DNA from 4 places in the Fictibacillus sp. S7 genome. Region 4 is predicted to be linked to each of the others. Evidence: riboswitches for the same ligand, from Rfam matches in the RefSeq annotation. Region 4 holds a riboswitch; each other region holds the start of a gene.
The links. Region 4 has a riboswitch for thiamine pyrophosphate ahead of thiT (energy-coupled thiamine transporter ThiT). Riboswitches for the same ligand answer to the same signal wherever they lie in the genome.
Positions count from the first base shown of each region.

Region 1: linked by a shared signal. The riboswitch ahead of DMO16_RS10880 (thiamine phosphate synthase) and the one ahead of thiT (energy-coupled thiamine transporter ThiT) in region 4 are both predicted to bind thiamine pyrophosphate.
Region 2: linked by a shared signal. The riboswitch ahead of thiD (bifunctional hydroxymethylpyrimidine kinase/phosphomethylpyrimidine kinase) and the one ahead of thiT (energy-coupled thiamine transporter ThiT) in region 4 are both predicted to bind thiamine pyrophosphate.
Region 3: linked by a shared signal. The riboswitch ahead of thiC (phosphomethylpyrimidine synthase ThiC) and the one ahead of thiT (energy-coupled thiamine transporter ThiT) in region 4 are both predicted to bind thiamine pyrophosphate.

Region 1 is NZ_QJKL01000001.1:2,124,682-2,128,597, reverse strand. Features, by position in the region: gene DMO16_RS10885 (glycine--tRNA ligase) at 1-919, shown strand, start outside; TPP riboswitch at 970-1,074, shown strand; gene DMO16_RS10880 (thiamine phosphate synthase) at 1,168-1,800, shown strand; gene thiO (glycine oxidase ThiO) at 1,784-2,914, shown strand; gene thiS (sulfur carrier protein ThiS) at 2,921-3,121, shown strand; gene DMO16_RS10865 (thiazole synthase) at 3,127-3,891, shown strand; gene DMO16_RS10860 (thiazole biosynthesis adenylyltransferase ThiF) at 3,891-3,916, shown strand, end outside.
Region 2 is NZ_QJKL01000001.1:1,556,239-1,560,154, forward strand. Features, by position in the region: gene thiE (thiamine phosphate synthase) at 1-504, opposite strand, end outside; gene thiM (hydroxyethylthiazole kinase) at 491-1,321, opposite strand; gene thiD (bifunctional hydroxymethylpyrimidine kinase/phosphomethylpyrimidine kinase) at 1,318-2,124, opposite strand; TPP riboswitch at 2,207-2,309, opposite strand; gene DMO16_RS07925 (hypothetical protein) at 2,470-2,709, shown strand; gene DMO16_RS07930 (IDEAL domain-containing protein) at 2,839-3,069, shown strand; gene DMO16_RS07935 (YecA family protein) at 3,213-3,916, shown strand, end outside.
Region 3 is NZ_QJKL01000001.1:2,045,755-2,049,670, reverse strand. Features, by position in the region: gene DMO16_RS10460 (SDR family oxidoreductase) at 100-732, shown strand; gene DMO16_RS10455 (DinB family protein) at 858-1,313, shown strand; TPP riboswitch at 1,755-1,865, shown strand; gene thiC (phosphomethylpyrimidine synthase ThiC) at 2,003-3,760, shown strand.
Region 4 is NZ_QJKL01000001.1:1,230,180-1,234,095, forward strand. Features, by position in the region: gene DMO16_RS06215 (DAK2 domain-containing protein) at 1-48, opposite strand, end outside; gene DMO16_RS06220 (Asp23/Gls24 family envelope stress response protein) at 64-426, opposite strand; gene rpmB (50S ribosomal protein L28) at 660-848, shown strand; gene spoVM (stage V sporulation protein SpoVM) at 980-1,060, opposite strand; gene DMO16_RS06235 (thiamine diphosphokinase) at 1,159-1,800, opposite strand; gene thiT (energy-coupled thiamine transporter ThiT) at 1,797-2,369, opposite strand; TPP riboswitch at 2,444-2,551, opposite strand; gene rpe (ribulose-phosphate 3-epimerase) at 2,577-3,224, opposite strand; gene rsgA (ribosome small subunit-dependent GTPase A) at 3,226-3,916, opposite strand, start outside.

The sequences.
Region 1 (3,916 bases), 890 kb from region 4:
ATTCCAGGGGGTAACAGAGTCCAGTACGAACGAAATCTATCTTCGCCCTGAAACAGCGCAGGGGATCTTTGTAAACTTTAAAAACGTTCAGCGTACCATGAGGAAAAAGCTGCCGTTTGGTATTGCACAAGTAGGCAAAAGCTTCCGAAACGAAATCACGCCAGGAAACTTTACATTCCGTACTCGGGAATTTGAACAGATGGAACTTGAATTCTTCTGCAAACCGGGAGAGGAATTGAAATGGTTCGATTTCTGGAAGCAATACGCCCATGATTTCCTATTGAATCTTGGCATGAAGCAGGATAAGCTTCGCCTTCGTGATCATGAATCCGAAGAGCTTTCTCACTACAGCAACGCGACGACAGATTTTGAATATCAGTTCCCATTTGGATGGGGCGAGCTCTGGGGAATTGCTTCCCGCACCGACTTTGACTTGAAGCGCCACAGCGAACATTCCGGAGAAGATTTCAATTATATTGATCAGGAAACGAACGACCGTTATGTTCCGTATTGCATCGAACCATCGCTTGGAGCAGATCGTGTCACCCTTGCCTTCTTGATTGATGCTTATGAAGAGGAAGAGCTGGAAGGCGGAGACACACGAAATGTGCTTCATCTGCACCCTGCCCTTGCGCCGTTTAAAGCAGCGGTACTGCCACTTTCCAAAAAATTATCCGAGGAAGCGCGTGAAGTGTTCGCAGGTCTTGCCAAGGACTTTATGGTGGATTATGACGAAACCGGATCAATCGGAAAACGGTACCGCAGACAAGATGAAATCGGAACGCCGTTTTGTATCACGTATGATTTTGATTCGAAGGAAGACCAGCAAGTAACAGTTCGTGACCGTGATACAATGGAACAGGTGCGTATGCCGGTATCCGAATTGCGTGCGTTTCTCGAGCAAAAAATCAGCTTCTAATCACTTTACATTTTTTTCGGTCGTGGTAAGATGAAAATAACTTCATATTATAGCAACACTGGGGGAGCCTTCCTGGCTGAGACTGAACGCATTGTTCTAAACCCTTTGAACCTGATCTGGATGATGCCAGCGTAGGGAAGTGCCACTGCACAGCTTTGACAGCTGCTGCAGCTGATTTGAAATAACAGTGAATCAGCCACTCTTTCTACGCAAAGAGTGGTTTTTTTGTATGGAAATGAGGAATGGAAATGTACCCATTGGAGTTCCATGTCATCACGGACGGCAAACAGAGCGAAGACCGTATTCTTTCAGTGTCATCCATCCTTGCCCCCCATGTGACAGCAATACATATCAGAGAAAACAGCCAGGCTGCAGGCGACATTTACAGTTTGTCCGAAAAGCTGAAGCAATGTGGGATACAAAACGAAGCCATTTATATGAATGACCGTGTGGATGTTGCGGTAGCTGCAGGACTCGGCGGCATTCATTTAAAGGAAAGCAGTCTTGCGCCAGATGTGGTCAGGCATCATTTTCCTTCTTTTAGAATCGGTCAGTCAGTCCATTCGAGGGATGGGGCGATCCAGGCAGAACAGAAGGGGGCAGACTATCTTTTCTTTGGTCATGTTTTTTCAACCGAAAGCAAAAAGGATAAAGAGCCAAGGGGACTTGATCAATTGCAGGAGGTGGCCGAAGCGGTCAGCATTCCGGTTCTCGCCATAGGAGGAATTTCTCCGGAGAGAGTTGGCGCCATTGTCAGCGCAGGAGCATCGGGCATTGCTGTCATGTCAGGAATCTGGAAGGCGGAAGATCCAGTTTCGATAGCCAAACAGTACAAAGCAGTTTTAATGAAAGAGAGTGATCAGGATGCGCAAACATTATGATGTCATCATCGTCGGCGGAGGGGTCATTGGCAGTTCGATCGCCTACTTTCTTCGCCGTCACACCCCTTACAACGTTCTTGTATTGGAACGAAACAAAATTGGAAGTGAAGCCTCTTCTGCGGCGGCCGGCATGCTCGGAGCCCAGGCGGAGATTCATGAAGCAGGCCCGCTGTATGAGATGGCCAGACAGAGCAGGCAGCTTTTTCCGGAACTAAGTTATGAACTTAAGGAAATCAGCGGTGTGGATATGGAATGGGTGGATAAAGGATTGTTTAAAACAGCCAAAGACAGCTGTGAGGCTGAAAGGCTGCAGGATTTGGCTGCCTTTCACAGGGCTAACGGACAGCCCGCCGAGTGGATGGACGTGGATGAACTTTGTAAAAAGGAACCAAACGCATCAGCGGAGCTGGCGGGCGCCCTGTTTTTGCCGAAGGACGGTCAGGTGAATGCTCCCAAGCTGACTCAGGCCTACGCCCAGGCCGCTGTAAAGCTGGGTGCCGATTTTATGGAGTATACAGAGGCTGCTGGCTTCGAATTTGCCCAACTGGGAACAGGCGTGCAAACCAGCGCAGGCACGTTTTATGGGGAAAAACTGGTGCTGGCTTCAGGCGTATGGACAGGGAGACTTGCTGCCCAGACAGGCCTTCATATGCCGGTCTTTCCCGTAAAAGGAGAATGTCTGTCACTGAATTTTATGGAGCCTGTCATTACCTCAAGCATCATTTCAAAAGACTGCTACCTTGTGCCGAAACAGGGAGGCAGACTGGTGATCGGCGCGACGATGCGTACGGGAACCTATGACCGGAAAGTAACCGCTGAAGCCGTCGGGCAATTGCTTGAGGGTGCGATAAAGGTGGTTCCCGGCATCCGTAATGGAGAATGGGAGAAGGCGTGGAGCGGCTTTCGTCCGCAAACACCGGACGGCCTGCCGTATATGGGGAAACATCCCAACCATTCCAACATTTATTTTGCAGCCGGGCATTTCAGAAACGGAATTCTTTTGAGCCCGATTACCGGGCAATGGATAACCGAGCTGGTTTGCGGAAGGAAAGAGGAGCAAAGTCTGAATGAGTTTGCTCCCGAACGGTTTGTTCTTGAACAAATGAAAGGATGAGGGGACATGAAGCTGATCGTAAACGGAAACACAATGGAAGTTGCCCGGGTTCAGACGGTTGATGATTTAATCAAAGAGCTAAAGCTGGCTGGCAAGGGGGCGATCGTAGAGCTTAATGAAGAAATCTTGAACAAAAGCCAGCATGCCGAAACGGTATTGGCCAACGGAGATAAAGTAGAGATAGTCCATTTGGTAGGAGGAGGATGAGCATTATGCTTAAAATTGGAAACCATGAATTTTCTTCACGTCTTCTTTTGGGAACGGGAAAATTCCCGGATTTTGATGTTCAAAAAGAAGCGGTTAACGTATCAGGTACAGAGATTCTGACATTTGCAGTCAGGAGAATGAATATTTTTGATCCGGAACAGCCGAATTTTTTAGAAAAGCTGGATGCGTCGAAATATACTCTGCTTCCCAATACGGCGGGTGCCAAAACAGCAGAAGAAGCGGTCAGGATCGCAAAGCTGGCAAAAGCATCAGGTTTATGTGATATGATTAAGGTAGAAGTTATAGGAGATTTCAAGACCCTTCTGCCTGATCCGGTAGAAACGCTGAGAGCGTCGGATATCTTGCTGAATGAAGGATTTACGGTTCTGCCTTATGCTTCTGATGATGTACTTCTTGCAAAGAAATTAGAGGACCTTGGCGTGCATGCCATTATGCCCGGAGCTTCACCCATTGGTTCGGGCCTTGGAATCATCAACCCCTTAAATATCAGCCTGATCGTCGAGCAGGCAACGATACCGGTTATTGTGGATGCCGGGATCGGATCGCCGGCAGATGCCGCGTTGGCGATGGAACTCGGCGCTGATGGTGTGCTGCTGAACACAGCCGTCTCGGGCGCAGAGGATCCTGTGAAAATGGCAAAAGCGATGAAGCTTGCGATCGAAGCGGGAAGGCTTGGTTATGAAGCGGGACGAATTCCGAAGAGACGGTATGCCACGGCAAGCAGCCCGCTGGAGGGAATGAGTGTTTAATGAACGATCGCTACTCCAGGCAGAT
Region 2 (3,916 bases), 330 kb from region 4:
GACGATAGGGGCATCTATTCCATTGTCCCGAAGCTCACGAATCACCGAATACCCCATCACCGGCCTTGTATCCGTTTTTGTTCCTGTCGGATAAACCGGACCGACTCCGAGGTAATCGGCACCAATTTCAAGCGCAAGCCGCGCTTCATTCAGATTGTGGACCGAAACACCCAATAGTTTTCCCGGAACGGCGTTACGGATTTCCTCGAGATCTCCGTCTTCCTGTCCGACATGCAGTCCGTCTGCATTCAACTTCTTCATTAAATGAATATCATCGTTAATGATAAATGGAACGTTAAATCGGCCGCATATTTGTTGAAGGGCCATGGCAAGTTCTATCCGGTCGTTTCCTTCCAGACAACCCTCCCCTTTTTCACGGAATTGGAAAATTGTTGCTCCACCAATGAGCGCCTTCTCCAGAACTTCTTCGGCATCTGCTGAACAATTAGTGCTTCCCATAATAAAATATACCTTCATACGATCTTGAAGCTCAGCTTTGTTCATTGCTCTTCCCTCCGTGAACCGTTTCCCATCTTCCTGTCTCGTCAAGTTCTTCAGCACTTAATAGATATAGCTCATCCAAAAAAGCCGTTTGAAAACTCCCAGGCCCGCGCGCAGCGGAAACCGCACGTTCAGCACAAAGACCCAGGTAAGTAAGCGCTCCGGCCATCCGTTCGAATGAAGTCAAATCAGTCGTTACCGATTTGGCTAGAAACAACCCGATCAAAGAGGTGGAGAGGCAGCCCGTCCCCGTCACATAGGAAAGCATCTCATGCCCTCCTCTTATTACCATGGTTTCTGCCCCATCACTCAAGATATCCTCTTTGCCTGTAATCGATACCAAGCAATTCAACTGATTGGCCGCAAAGCGGGCCAGTTCCGAACTGTCCTCTGCCAGGCTCCCGTCTACGCCTTTTCCACTCCATTGTTCTCCACTTAAAAAGGCGATCTCTGCCGCATTGCCGCAGATCACATTTGGAGAGACTTCATCAATAATTTCTGAAACAGCCGTTTTTCTTAACGATGATAATCCCGCACCGACCGGATCAAGTACAACCGGAATTTCACTGGATTTGGCTTTTTTCCCGGCTAGGATCATCCCTTTCACCAAATCCGGCTCAACCGTTCCGATATTCAATATAAGAGCATCGGCAGCCATTACAGCTTCTTCAGCTTCTTCATAATGGTGGGCCATCATTGGGCTTCCTCCTGCAGCGAGAATTCCATTAGCCAGGAAATTCATTGTTACTTGATTGGTCATATGATGAATCAGCGGTTTTTTCAAGCGAATATCTTTTAAAAGATTTGGTAATTTTGTCATTGGTATTTCCTCCTGTAGGCCCAGTGGTTGGTCGGTCCATGGCCGCTTCCCAGATGAAGGGGTACGCTGATGGCTTCCTGTATAAAGGCTTTGGCGGTTTCAACGGCTTCAATCGGAGATTTTCCAACAGCCAGTTCGGCTGTTATTGCAGCAGCAAATGTACAGCCTGTTCCATGGGTTTGTGATGTTTCAATGCGTTTCCCTTCAAATTCAATCAATTGTTCCCCATCATAATACAGATCCACTGGTTCATTTTCATGGGGAAGGTGACCGCCCTTGATGACGATTTGCTTTGCTCCCAAACCATGCAGAAACTTGGCTGCGTCTTCTCTGCCCTGTTTGTCCTCAATCTTTCTTCCGGTCAGTTGCTCGGCTTCTGGAATGTTTGGAGTCAGTATATCTGCGATTGGAAGAAGGTGTTTCTTTAGAGCTTCAATTGCATCCTTCTTAAGCAGTTCTGCCCCTCCCTTCGCGATCATCACCGGATCAACTACCACGTTGGTCCATTTATATTCCTGAATAAGTGAGGATACCGCCTCAATAATTTCGGCACTGAAAAGCATGCCTGTCTTCAGCGCTTCTGGCCTGAGGTCGTCTGCAATACTTTTCAGTTGGTCTACCACCATTTCAACCGGTATAGCATGGATATTTTGGACACCCTTGGTATTTTGTGCGGTGACAGCGGTAATAACTGACATGCCATATGCGCCTAATTCTTGAAAAGTTTTCAAGTCGGCCTGTATACCCGCTCCTCCCCCAGAATCCGATCCTGCTATCGTTAATGCTTTTGGTGTATTGGACATTAGAAAAACTCCTTTTTTCTTTACTTCATATAAAAAGCCGCCCTCAAAAAGAAGGCGGCTTAAACATCATCATTCAGCTGGTCGTCGGTTTAAGCCACTTCCCTACGACGGTATGATCCGTATCAGGTTCAAAGGGTCAAAGTTCACTCTTTTCTCAGCTTCCATAAGCTCCCCTAGTGGTTAGTACTATAAATATTATTTACCCTCTATCGTATCGGACAAATTTAAAAGCGTCAAATTGGAAATATGAAATATGTCGAAAAGTTAGTGAACAGCGTTTAAAAAGAGCGAGTTACGGGCATATTTTATACAACACCCGATAGAAACTCTGGAGGGAGAGAAATTATGAATATAAGAGAGAAACTGCAAAATTTAAAAAACAACCCAGAAGATGTTTATAGTCACGCTCAGTCAGAAGAAACCTTCTCAAGAAATTACACCAATCCAGTCGAAGTCAAATATAACCCTACAGAAGAAGTTTATGAAATGCGAGTTTTTGACATGGAAGGCGGTGAGCAGCTGGAAAGTAAAACTTTCCACTCTGTTGACGAGGTGCTGGCTGATTTAAATCTGGAAAACGAATAAAATAAATCTAAATTTTCAGAATTAAATAGTTGCTATTATCTCATAGGATAAGTATACTAGTAAAAACCCACTAAAGCATTAGCTTTAATCACCCAAGCTTTTGCAAAAATATTCAAGGAGGAATAGAGCATGAAAGATAATACGTCGTATAATAAAGATATGAACGATCTTGTGAAATACAAACTTCAGAAGAAAAATGAACCGTTCGCTTTTAATATGGTTGCTCAGATGATCCTTGATGAGTCCTTGCACGCCCATCAAATTAAACGTTATAAAGAAAAAATAGATGAAGCCCTTGAGAAACGAGATGAAGCAAGTTTCATGAAATTGACCGATGAATACCTTCGCTTCCTGGGGTAAGAAATCAAACCTTTTTGGTTTGATTTCTTTTTTTTTGCCCTCTCCCAGTTGTGCGGCAGTGCAAAAAGTTGCATTATCATGCGTTTATGCTAGTATTTACAAGGTGATTATTTACAACATGAGAAGTATGTACGGAGGGTAACATGAGTAAAGTAAGACGAAACGATCCTTGTCCTTGCGGAAGCGGGAAAAAATATAAACATTGCTGTCAACGGTCGCTGACAACAACAAAGATGAAACAAATGGTTGAAATCAGCCGTCACCTGGAAGGGCTGGCAAAGTTTGCTTTTGACAACTTTCATGAAGACATGGAAAAAAAAACACGGAATTTTATCCAACAATTTAATGTTGATAATGAGCAGGTGGAAACATACGCAAACTTGATGGTATGCTGGCTCATTTTTCATTCAGCGGTTCAGGACGGTAAAACACCCGTAGAACTGTACCTTATGGAACAAAAAGAAAAAGAAGAGCGTCAGGTCTACGAAGTAGTGAAAGAATGGAAGAACACCACCCCTTCACTGTATACCGTTCAGGAACAGCTAAACCGGAACGTTTATAAGCTGAGAGATTATTTCACTCATCAGGAACATACGGTTGAAATCCATTCAGAATCCCTTCCTGAAGTGGAATTACTTGTTGCAGGTTCGCTGATCGCTACAGGGGAACATCAAGAATTTTACATTGATTATGCAAAAATTCCGGTTTCCGCTTCCGATCTATCAGAGAAACTGCAAACCATTCAGTCTGAACAATTAACAATGAAGGACGATTTTCCAAATGTTCTTCACATTCTTTTGTCCAACAAGTCTGCTGTTCCGGTCAATGATTCGGTTTTAGCTCTACT
Region 3 (3,916 bases), 820 kb from region 4:
ACTGAGCATAACGCAGAGATGAGAAGACAAAAGCAGACTAGGAAAAGGTTTAAGAGGGTATGAAAAGGTTATAGCTAGAGTAGAAGGGAGTTTTGAAAAATGATAGTAGCAGTTGCAGGAGCAAACGGAACAACCGGCAGGCTGATTCTGCAGGAGTTGGCCAGAGCAGGACATGAAGCAAAGGCGATCATACGAAAAAAAGAACAGGCCTCAGAACTCGAAAAGCTGGGAGCAGAAACCAGGCTGGCCGATCTGGAAGGGGATCTTTCAGATGCGATCAGAGGGTGTGATGCGATCATATTTGCGGCAGGCTCAGGTTCCAAAACAGGTCCGGATAAAACTATGGCGGTTGACCGGGACGGGGCCATCAAGCTGATGGAAGAAGCGGAAAAGCAGCAGGTGAAGCGGTTTATCATGCTAAGCAGTATGGGTGCCGGAAGTCCTGAAAAAGGCCCGGAAGAACTCCAGCATTATTTGAGGATGAAGGGTGAAGCAGACGACCGGCTGGAATCCAGCAGGCTTCACTATACCATCGTGAGGCCTGGCGCCCTGACCAATGACGAAGGAAATGGGAAAATAAAAATTGGTGAGCAGCTGGGCCAGGGAAGCATCTCCCGGGCAGATGTGGCGAAAGTCATGGTTCAGTCGCTGGACCTGGAGAATGCCAATCATAAGATTTTTGAAATCCTTGAAGGAGACCAGCCAGTAGCCGATGCCCTTAAATCCCTATAAATAAAGAATGGAAAAGGCATGCTCTTCAGGGCATGCTTTTTTCATTTGAGACCTTCTGCACTGCATTTTGAAGGTGTTTTCTGTTAGTGTAGGGAAAGAAGGTTTTTGAAAGGAGAATAAAAGAAATGAACCAAGAACTTTACAGACAATTCGAAATGACAAGAGGATTTTTCGTAAGAAGCATCAGCAAGATTTCACCTGAACTGGTTGATATTCAGCCACAAGGGTATAACAACACGATACACTGGCACATCGGGCACGTGTTAACCGTTACCGAACAGTTTTTATTTGGTAAAGCTTTTGCTTTGCCCGGGAAATATGTCGAATGGTTTGGCAAAGGCTCAAAGCCGTCTGACTGGCAAGGAGATGTTCCGTCCCTCGAGGAATTGACTCCCGAGCTTGAGAAACAGCTTCTCCGCATCAAGGAAATTCCAGAAGAAGCCCTTGAGCAAAAGCTGGAAAATCCGTTCCTTGGGTTGGAAACGTTCCGGGAATTGGCCGCTATGTCTCTTTTCCATGAGTCCAACCATTTGGGCCAGCTGCATTCCATGAAACTATTGCTCGAACGCACACAGAACTAAAATAACCCGGAGAACCTGTTCATGTTCTCCGGGTTATTTATATACACGCAAAAGGCAGAAAGTTACAGAGGTTTTAAGTTTTATGTAAAGTCATCCACCACAAAACGTTAAGTCAGGAGTGAATGACTGAATGTAAAAAATCGATATCATCTTTAATTTTTTCTTTTAATAGATGATCTCTGCAACGTATATATTCGCCAGTGAGCGTAGCGATTTCTTTCATAAACAAAACAACCTCTGTATGTTTTAGCATGCATTCTCCCTGCCTTTATTTGTAATGTATAGTTCTTCTACTCTGTCCCTTCCTCTTTTTTCGTCAAATTAAACCATGTTCTGCGACATTTTTATGATTTAAGAGAAAAAGGTGTACATCAGCCTGTGACAAAAGGCGGATTGCGTGAAAGTTGAATAGAAGCTATGATAACATGGAAAATAAAATATATTTTCTGCTAGGGGAGCCCGTAGCCGGGCTGAGAGAGGGGAGAACGATCCCTTTGACCCTTTGAACCTGATCTGGGTTATACCAGCGTAGGAAAGTAGGAGTCGAAGATAACGGTGTATTTGTATGTATGTTTCTTTGTCTATCCTGTCGGGTTCTATTCATTAGAACCCGGCTTTTTTATTTTACCCGTTGCTTCGCCATTCCCCGCTGCGTGTAGCTCCGACTTTTAACAAGAGGAGGAAGTGGCATGACAGTACAGAACGAAAAAAAGGTTTCATTGAAATCGCAATTCCCTAACAGTGAGAAGATCTATCAGGAGGGAACTCGTGCCGATATCAAGGTGCCCATGAGAAAGGTCAATCTGAGTACCACCCGCGTTTCTGGAGGGAAAGAGGAGAATCCGCCGGTGCTTCTTTATGACACAAGCGGACCCTATACCGATCCGCTTTATACATCGGATGTTGAAAAAGGACTTCCTGTTTTAAGGAAACCATGGATTCAGGAAAGAAATGATACAGAAAATTATGAAGGACGTAATGTGAAGCCCGAAGACAATGGATATAACGAAAAGAATGAACGGAATGCCTATGCTTTCCCTGTTGCTGTAAAACAACCACTGCGTGCACGAAAAAATAAAAATGTAACCCAGATGCATTACGCAAAAAAAGGCATCATCACGCCGGAAATGGAATTCATCGCCATCAGGGAAGGATTGGAGTCAGAATTTGTCCGCAATGAGGTGGCTTCCGGAAGAGCGATTATTCCGGCAAACATCAACCATCCTGAGTTAGAGCCCATGATTATCGGCCGGAATTTCCACGTGAAGATCAACGCAAATATAGGCAATTCAGCAGTAACTTCCTCCATCGAAGAAGAAGTTGAGAAAATGACCTGGGCGACTTACTGGGGAGCGGATACCATTATGGATTTGTCCACTGGAAAGGACATCCATACGACCAGAGAATGGATTATAAGAAATTCACCGGTACCTGTTGGCACAGTCCCGATTTATCAAGCGCTTGAGAAAGTGAATGGCATAGCTGAAGATTTATCCTGGGAGGTGTACAAAGATACGTTAATTGAACAGGCGGAACAAGGGGTGGACTACTTTACTATTCATGCAGGGGTTTTGCTCCGATATGTTCCATTAACCATCAACCGGGTGACCGGCATCGTTTCGCGTGGCGGCTCCATCCTGGCCCAGTGGTGCCTGGCTCACCATGAGGAAAACTTCTTGTACAGTCATTTTGAGGAAATTTGTGAGATCTGCAAACGCTATGACATCTCCATCTCCCTTGGTGACGGTTTGCGTCCAGGATCGATTGCCGATGCGAACGATGAAGCACAGTTTGCCGAGCTTGAAACGCTGGGTGAGCTGACGAAAGTCGCCTGGAAGCATGACGTCCAGGTCATGATTGAGGGACCAGGACATGTGCCGATGCATCAGATCAAGGAAAACGTGGATAAACAAATGGAGATCTGCCATGAAGCGCCTTTCTATACACTCGGGCCGCTAACAACGGATATTGCCCCGGGCTATGATCACATCACATCGGGCATTGGAGCCGCAATGATCGGCTGGTTCGGAACTGCGATGCTTTGCTATGTGACACCAAAGGAACATTTGGGATTACCCAATAAAGATGATGTGCGCGAGGGGGTAATCACCTATAAGATTGCAGCCCATGCAGCCGATTTGGCCAAGGGCCACCCGGGAGCCATGGAACGGGACAACGCACTGTCCAAAGCCCGTTTTGAATTCAGATGGGAGGATCAGTTCAATCTGTCACTTGACCCGGACCGGGCAAGAGAATACCATGATGAAACCCTGCCTGCACAAGGTGCGAAAACTGCCCATTTCTGTTCAATGTGCGGACCGAAGTTCTGCTCTATGCGAATTTCTCACGATCTGCGGAACATGCCTGAACTAAAACAAGAAGCCGAGAAAGAAATGAAGAAAAAAGCAAAAGAGTTTCAGGAACAGGGCTCCAATCTGTATTTATGAAAAACTGTGAGGAGCTTGCCGAACAGGTGAGGCTTTTAGAAAAACAGCTGAAGGAAATACAGTCCCATTGTTCTCACGTTTTCTTTGAAACCTCTGAATCGGACAAACGGACCTGTGTAAAGTGCAGCTTTACTGAAAGAATTTTTTACCGATTTC
Region 4 (3,916 bases):
TGCAACCATGGCCGCAAACTTTTTACCGTCTAAAACTGTTAAAGACACAAACTTTCCTCCTAACTAAGGGGTTGTAACCCTGACACCTTGAACAAAGATGTTAACCGAATCCACAGACAGACCCAGCATTTGATCAAGTGTATACTTCACTTTGGTTTGAACATTATGGGCTACTTCTGAAATCTTCGTTCCGTAGCTTACGATAATGTACATATCAATATGTACTTCTTCTTCTTCCTGTCGAACCACAATTCCCCGAGAGAAGTTGTCACGCCCTAAAAGCTCGGTAATGCCATCCTTCAGCTGCTTTCTTGACGCCATGCCAATAATTCCGTAACAGTCAATTGCGGCTCCTCCAGCAATGGTTGCGATGACTTCCGTAGAAATGTCAATCTGGCCGTATTTGTTCTTCATTTCAATGGACACGATGAATCCCCCTTTTTATGAATCAATTATGGCTAACCCTCATTTTACTATATAACTATGTTTTTTAAAAGGACATCTCCATTTGACAACAGCATCAAAGTTATGTCAAGCATTTTTACTTGAAATGCATAAATTCATTTGTTGCTTTTCTTTAGTGGTCATGCTACTATAGGTTAGTATTTAACATACGACTGATATGATACAGTTTTACTGTTATAAAGGAGGTACACAATATGTCACGCAAATGCTACGTTACTGGAAAAGGCCCTAAAACAGGAAACAAGCGTTCACACGCCTTGAACAAAACCAAAAAGAGCTGGGGAGTTAACGTTCAAAAAGTCCGCATTTTGGTTGACGGCAAGCCGAAACGTGTATATGTTTCTGCACGTGCCCTTAAATCCGGAAAAATCGAACGTGTGTAAATGCTCATAAAACAACGGGTTCCCCGTTGTTTTTTATTTTGCAAAAAAAAAGGAAAGGCACCCTCTTTGACAGGGTGCCTTTCCTTTTTTAATAGATGTTGTACATAAAATAAGGTGCCGGTCGTCCTCTTTTATCCTTTTCTAAACGAACCTAAAACCGCACGTACAAATCCTCCTAAAAACCTAGGCAGTTTAATGGTGTAAAATTTCATCATACCCCTCCTCCAGGCCCTTAAAAAATAAGACATTCCTTGTAAATATATTCATCATATAAAAAATAGTACCATGCGGCCTGCCGTTAAAGATTAATTTAATCATGGCTCTTTATGAACATTAATATGCCGCCAGAGAAGGAATAAGTACCATTTTTATTTACAAGCTCATTGGATATGCAAAGGGTGGAACCCATTGGCAAATATTGCTGTTTCAATGGGTATTTAAATCCGGAAAGCGAGAGGCCATTCACCGGCCCGTTAAAGGGAAGAAAGGAATGATAGGGGTACTCCGGTTCATTCACGGCCTCATATGTCCCGGGTGCTTTCAGGCTGATTGAATTTTGACTGTCGCGGATCTCGATCGGCACACTCTGTTCAAGGCCCAAAAGCAGAAGCTGGATATTGGCCAGTTCATGATCGAGCCTGCCGCCAGTCGCGCCAAGCAATATGATTCCTTCCGGCTGTTCGTCAACCGCCCATTCGAGGGCCAGTTCCAGGTCGGTTTTGTCCTTTTCGCTGTCATATTCAAATACCGGGAGTTCATAAGAGGACATCCATTCCCTTTCCCTGCTGTCCAGTGAGTCAAAATCACCAAAGGCATAATGAGGCTTGATGCCTTTTTTCAGCAGATGGTACACCCCACGATCAACTCCTACCCAGACGGAGTCATTTACAGGAAAACAAGAAAAGTCCGGATGCTTCTCTTCCGGACCTCCTGCTACAATGATGATATTCATGCTGCCTGTGTTACTCCGCGGCCCGTGTGATGAAGAAGGCGAGGCGCGGTTTTCGTTAAGAAAAGGAACGCCACAATGGTGATAAGAGCAACCGGAATCATGTAGGAAACATTATAGATTACTGAATACACAAAAGGATTCATTCCTTTCGGAGCGTATGCTGCAAAGAAAATGACACCTGAAACCACGTGAGAAGCAAGACGGAGCACGCTTCCAAACAAGATTCCAGCCACAATGGCTGACATTCTTCTTTTTGGCGAAGATACGGCATTGACTCTGAAAACTCCTGCAAAACCAGCAAGCAAAAAGGCCAGCGGATAATCAAGAATCAAGGAAGCCGGATGAATGCCCGCTGTTCCGTCAATCAGCATTTTGACCATTCCTACGATCAGGCCTGTGGCGACCCCCCCGGATACTCCTCTGCGGAACGCCATTAGAAAAATCGGCAGCATTTCCAGAGAAACCGATCCCCCATAGGCCCAAATCCCTTTAAATTGTACAAAGCTTAAAATGATGGCCAGTGCGGACATCATTGCGATTTCGGTTAAAAACCCAATCCGTTTTGTCATATTGTTCTCCCCCTAACATAGTTAAGAAAAGAAAAAAGCAACCGGCATGTGAATGACGGTTGCTTTTTAATGAAACAACAGCGACTCCACATTCCTACGCAAGCATGATCTTGCTTCAGGTTCTAAGGGTCGGGAACTTACTCCCCTCTCAGCCCCTTTATGGGACTCCCCCTGTGGTTACTTCTCTCAGTTCTTTATACCCATCTATTATACACCACGAATGGCCTGAATTGCACCTTTTATGTCCTTTTTCCCATAAATGGCCGATCCCGCAACAAGGACAGTCGCTCCCGCTTTTTCACAAAGGCGTGCGGTTTCTGCATTTACGCCCCCGTCAACCTCGATCTCGACATCAAGACCCTTTTCGTCGATCAGGGTTCTGAGTTCCTTGATTTTTGATAAAGATTCTTGGATAAAAGACTGTCCTCCAAAGCCCGGATTGACCGACATGATTAAAACAAGGTCCAATTCAGGAAGAACATGCTTAATCGTATCGATCGGAGTGGCAGGGTTCAGTACAACCCCCGCTTTTTTTCCATGCTCTTTAATCAGCTGGATGGTCCGGTGCAGATGCGGGCACGCTTCTACATGAACCGTAATGATGTCGGCTCCTGCCTCTGCAAAATTAGGAATATATTGATCCGGATTTTCAATCATCAAATGGACATCAAATGTCAGATCTGTCAACGGGCGAATCGCGTTTACCACAAGCGGGCCCATCGTAATGTTTGGTACGAAATGACCGTCCATCACATCTATATGGATGTAATCGGCCCCGCTCTCATCAGCTGCCCTGACTTCTTCGCCCAGCTTCGAAAAGTCAGCGGACAGTATGGATGGCGCAACTTTTATCATGTTAGTACCTCCGTTTTTGTTCCTTGATTTCCTGTAAAAATTCCAAGTAATGGTCATAGCGGAAGCGGGGAATCTCCCCTTCTTCCACGGCTTCTTTTACCGCACATTTCGGCTCCGAGCTGTGTGTGCAGCCCCGAAACTTGCAATCCGATACTCTTTCTTTCATCTCCGGAAAATTATAAGAGAGCTCTTCGGTTTCAATTTCAACAAAATCCAGCGAACTGAATCCCGGTGTATCGGCAATCAGTCCTTCACCATATGGAAGGAGTTCTACATGCCTGGTCGTATGCTTTCCCCTGCCCAAATGGTCGGAAATATCATTGGTCTCCAGCATAAGCTCGGGCATCAGTGCATTCAATAGAGACGACTTTCCAACTCCCGACTGTCCGGCAAACACACTGGTTTTGCCTTTAAAAATGGGTTTGATCGCTTCCATTCCAGCGAGCGACATGGCAGAGGTTGGAAGGACATCATATCCCAGCTTGCGGTAGGCTGTGATATAATTTTCAATTTCCTGCTGGTACTCGTTACTCTCGATCAAATCCATCTTTGTAATGCATATAACCGGCTGTATGCCATTATCCTCGATGTGGACAAGAAAACGGTCGAGCAACGCTGTAGAAAATTCCGGCCGCACTGCAGAAAACACTAAAATAGCCTGATCGACATTCGAGATGGGCGGCCGGTTCAAT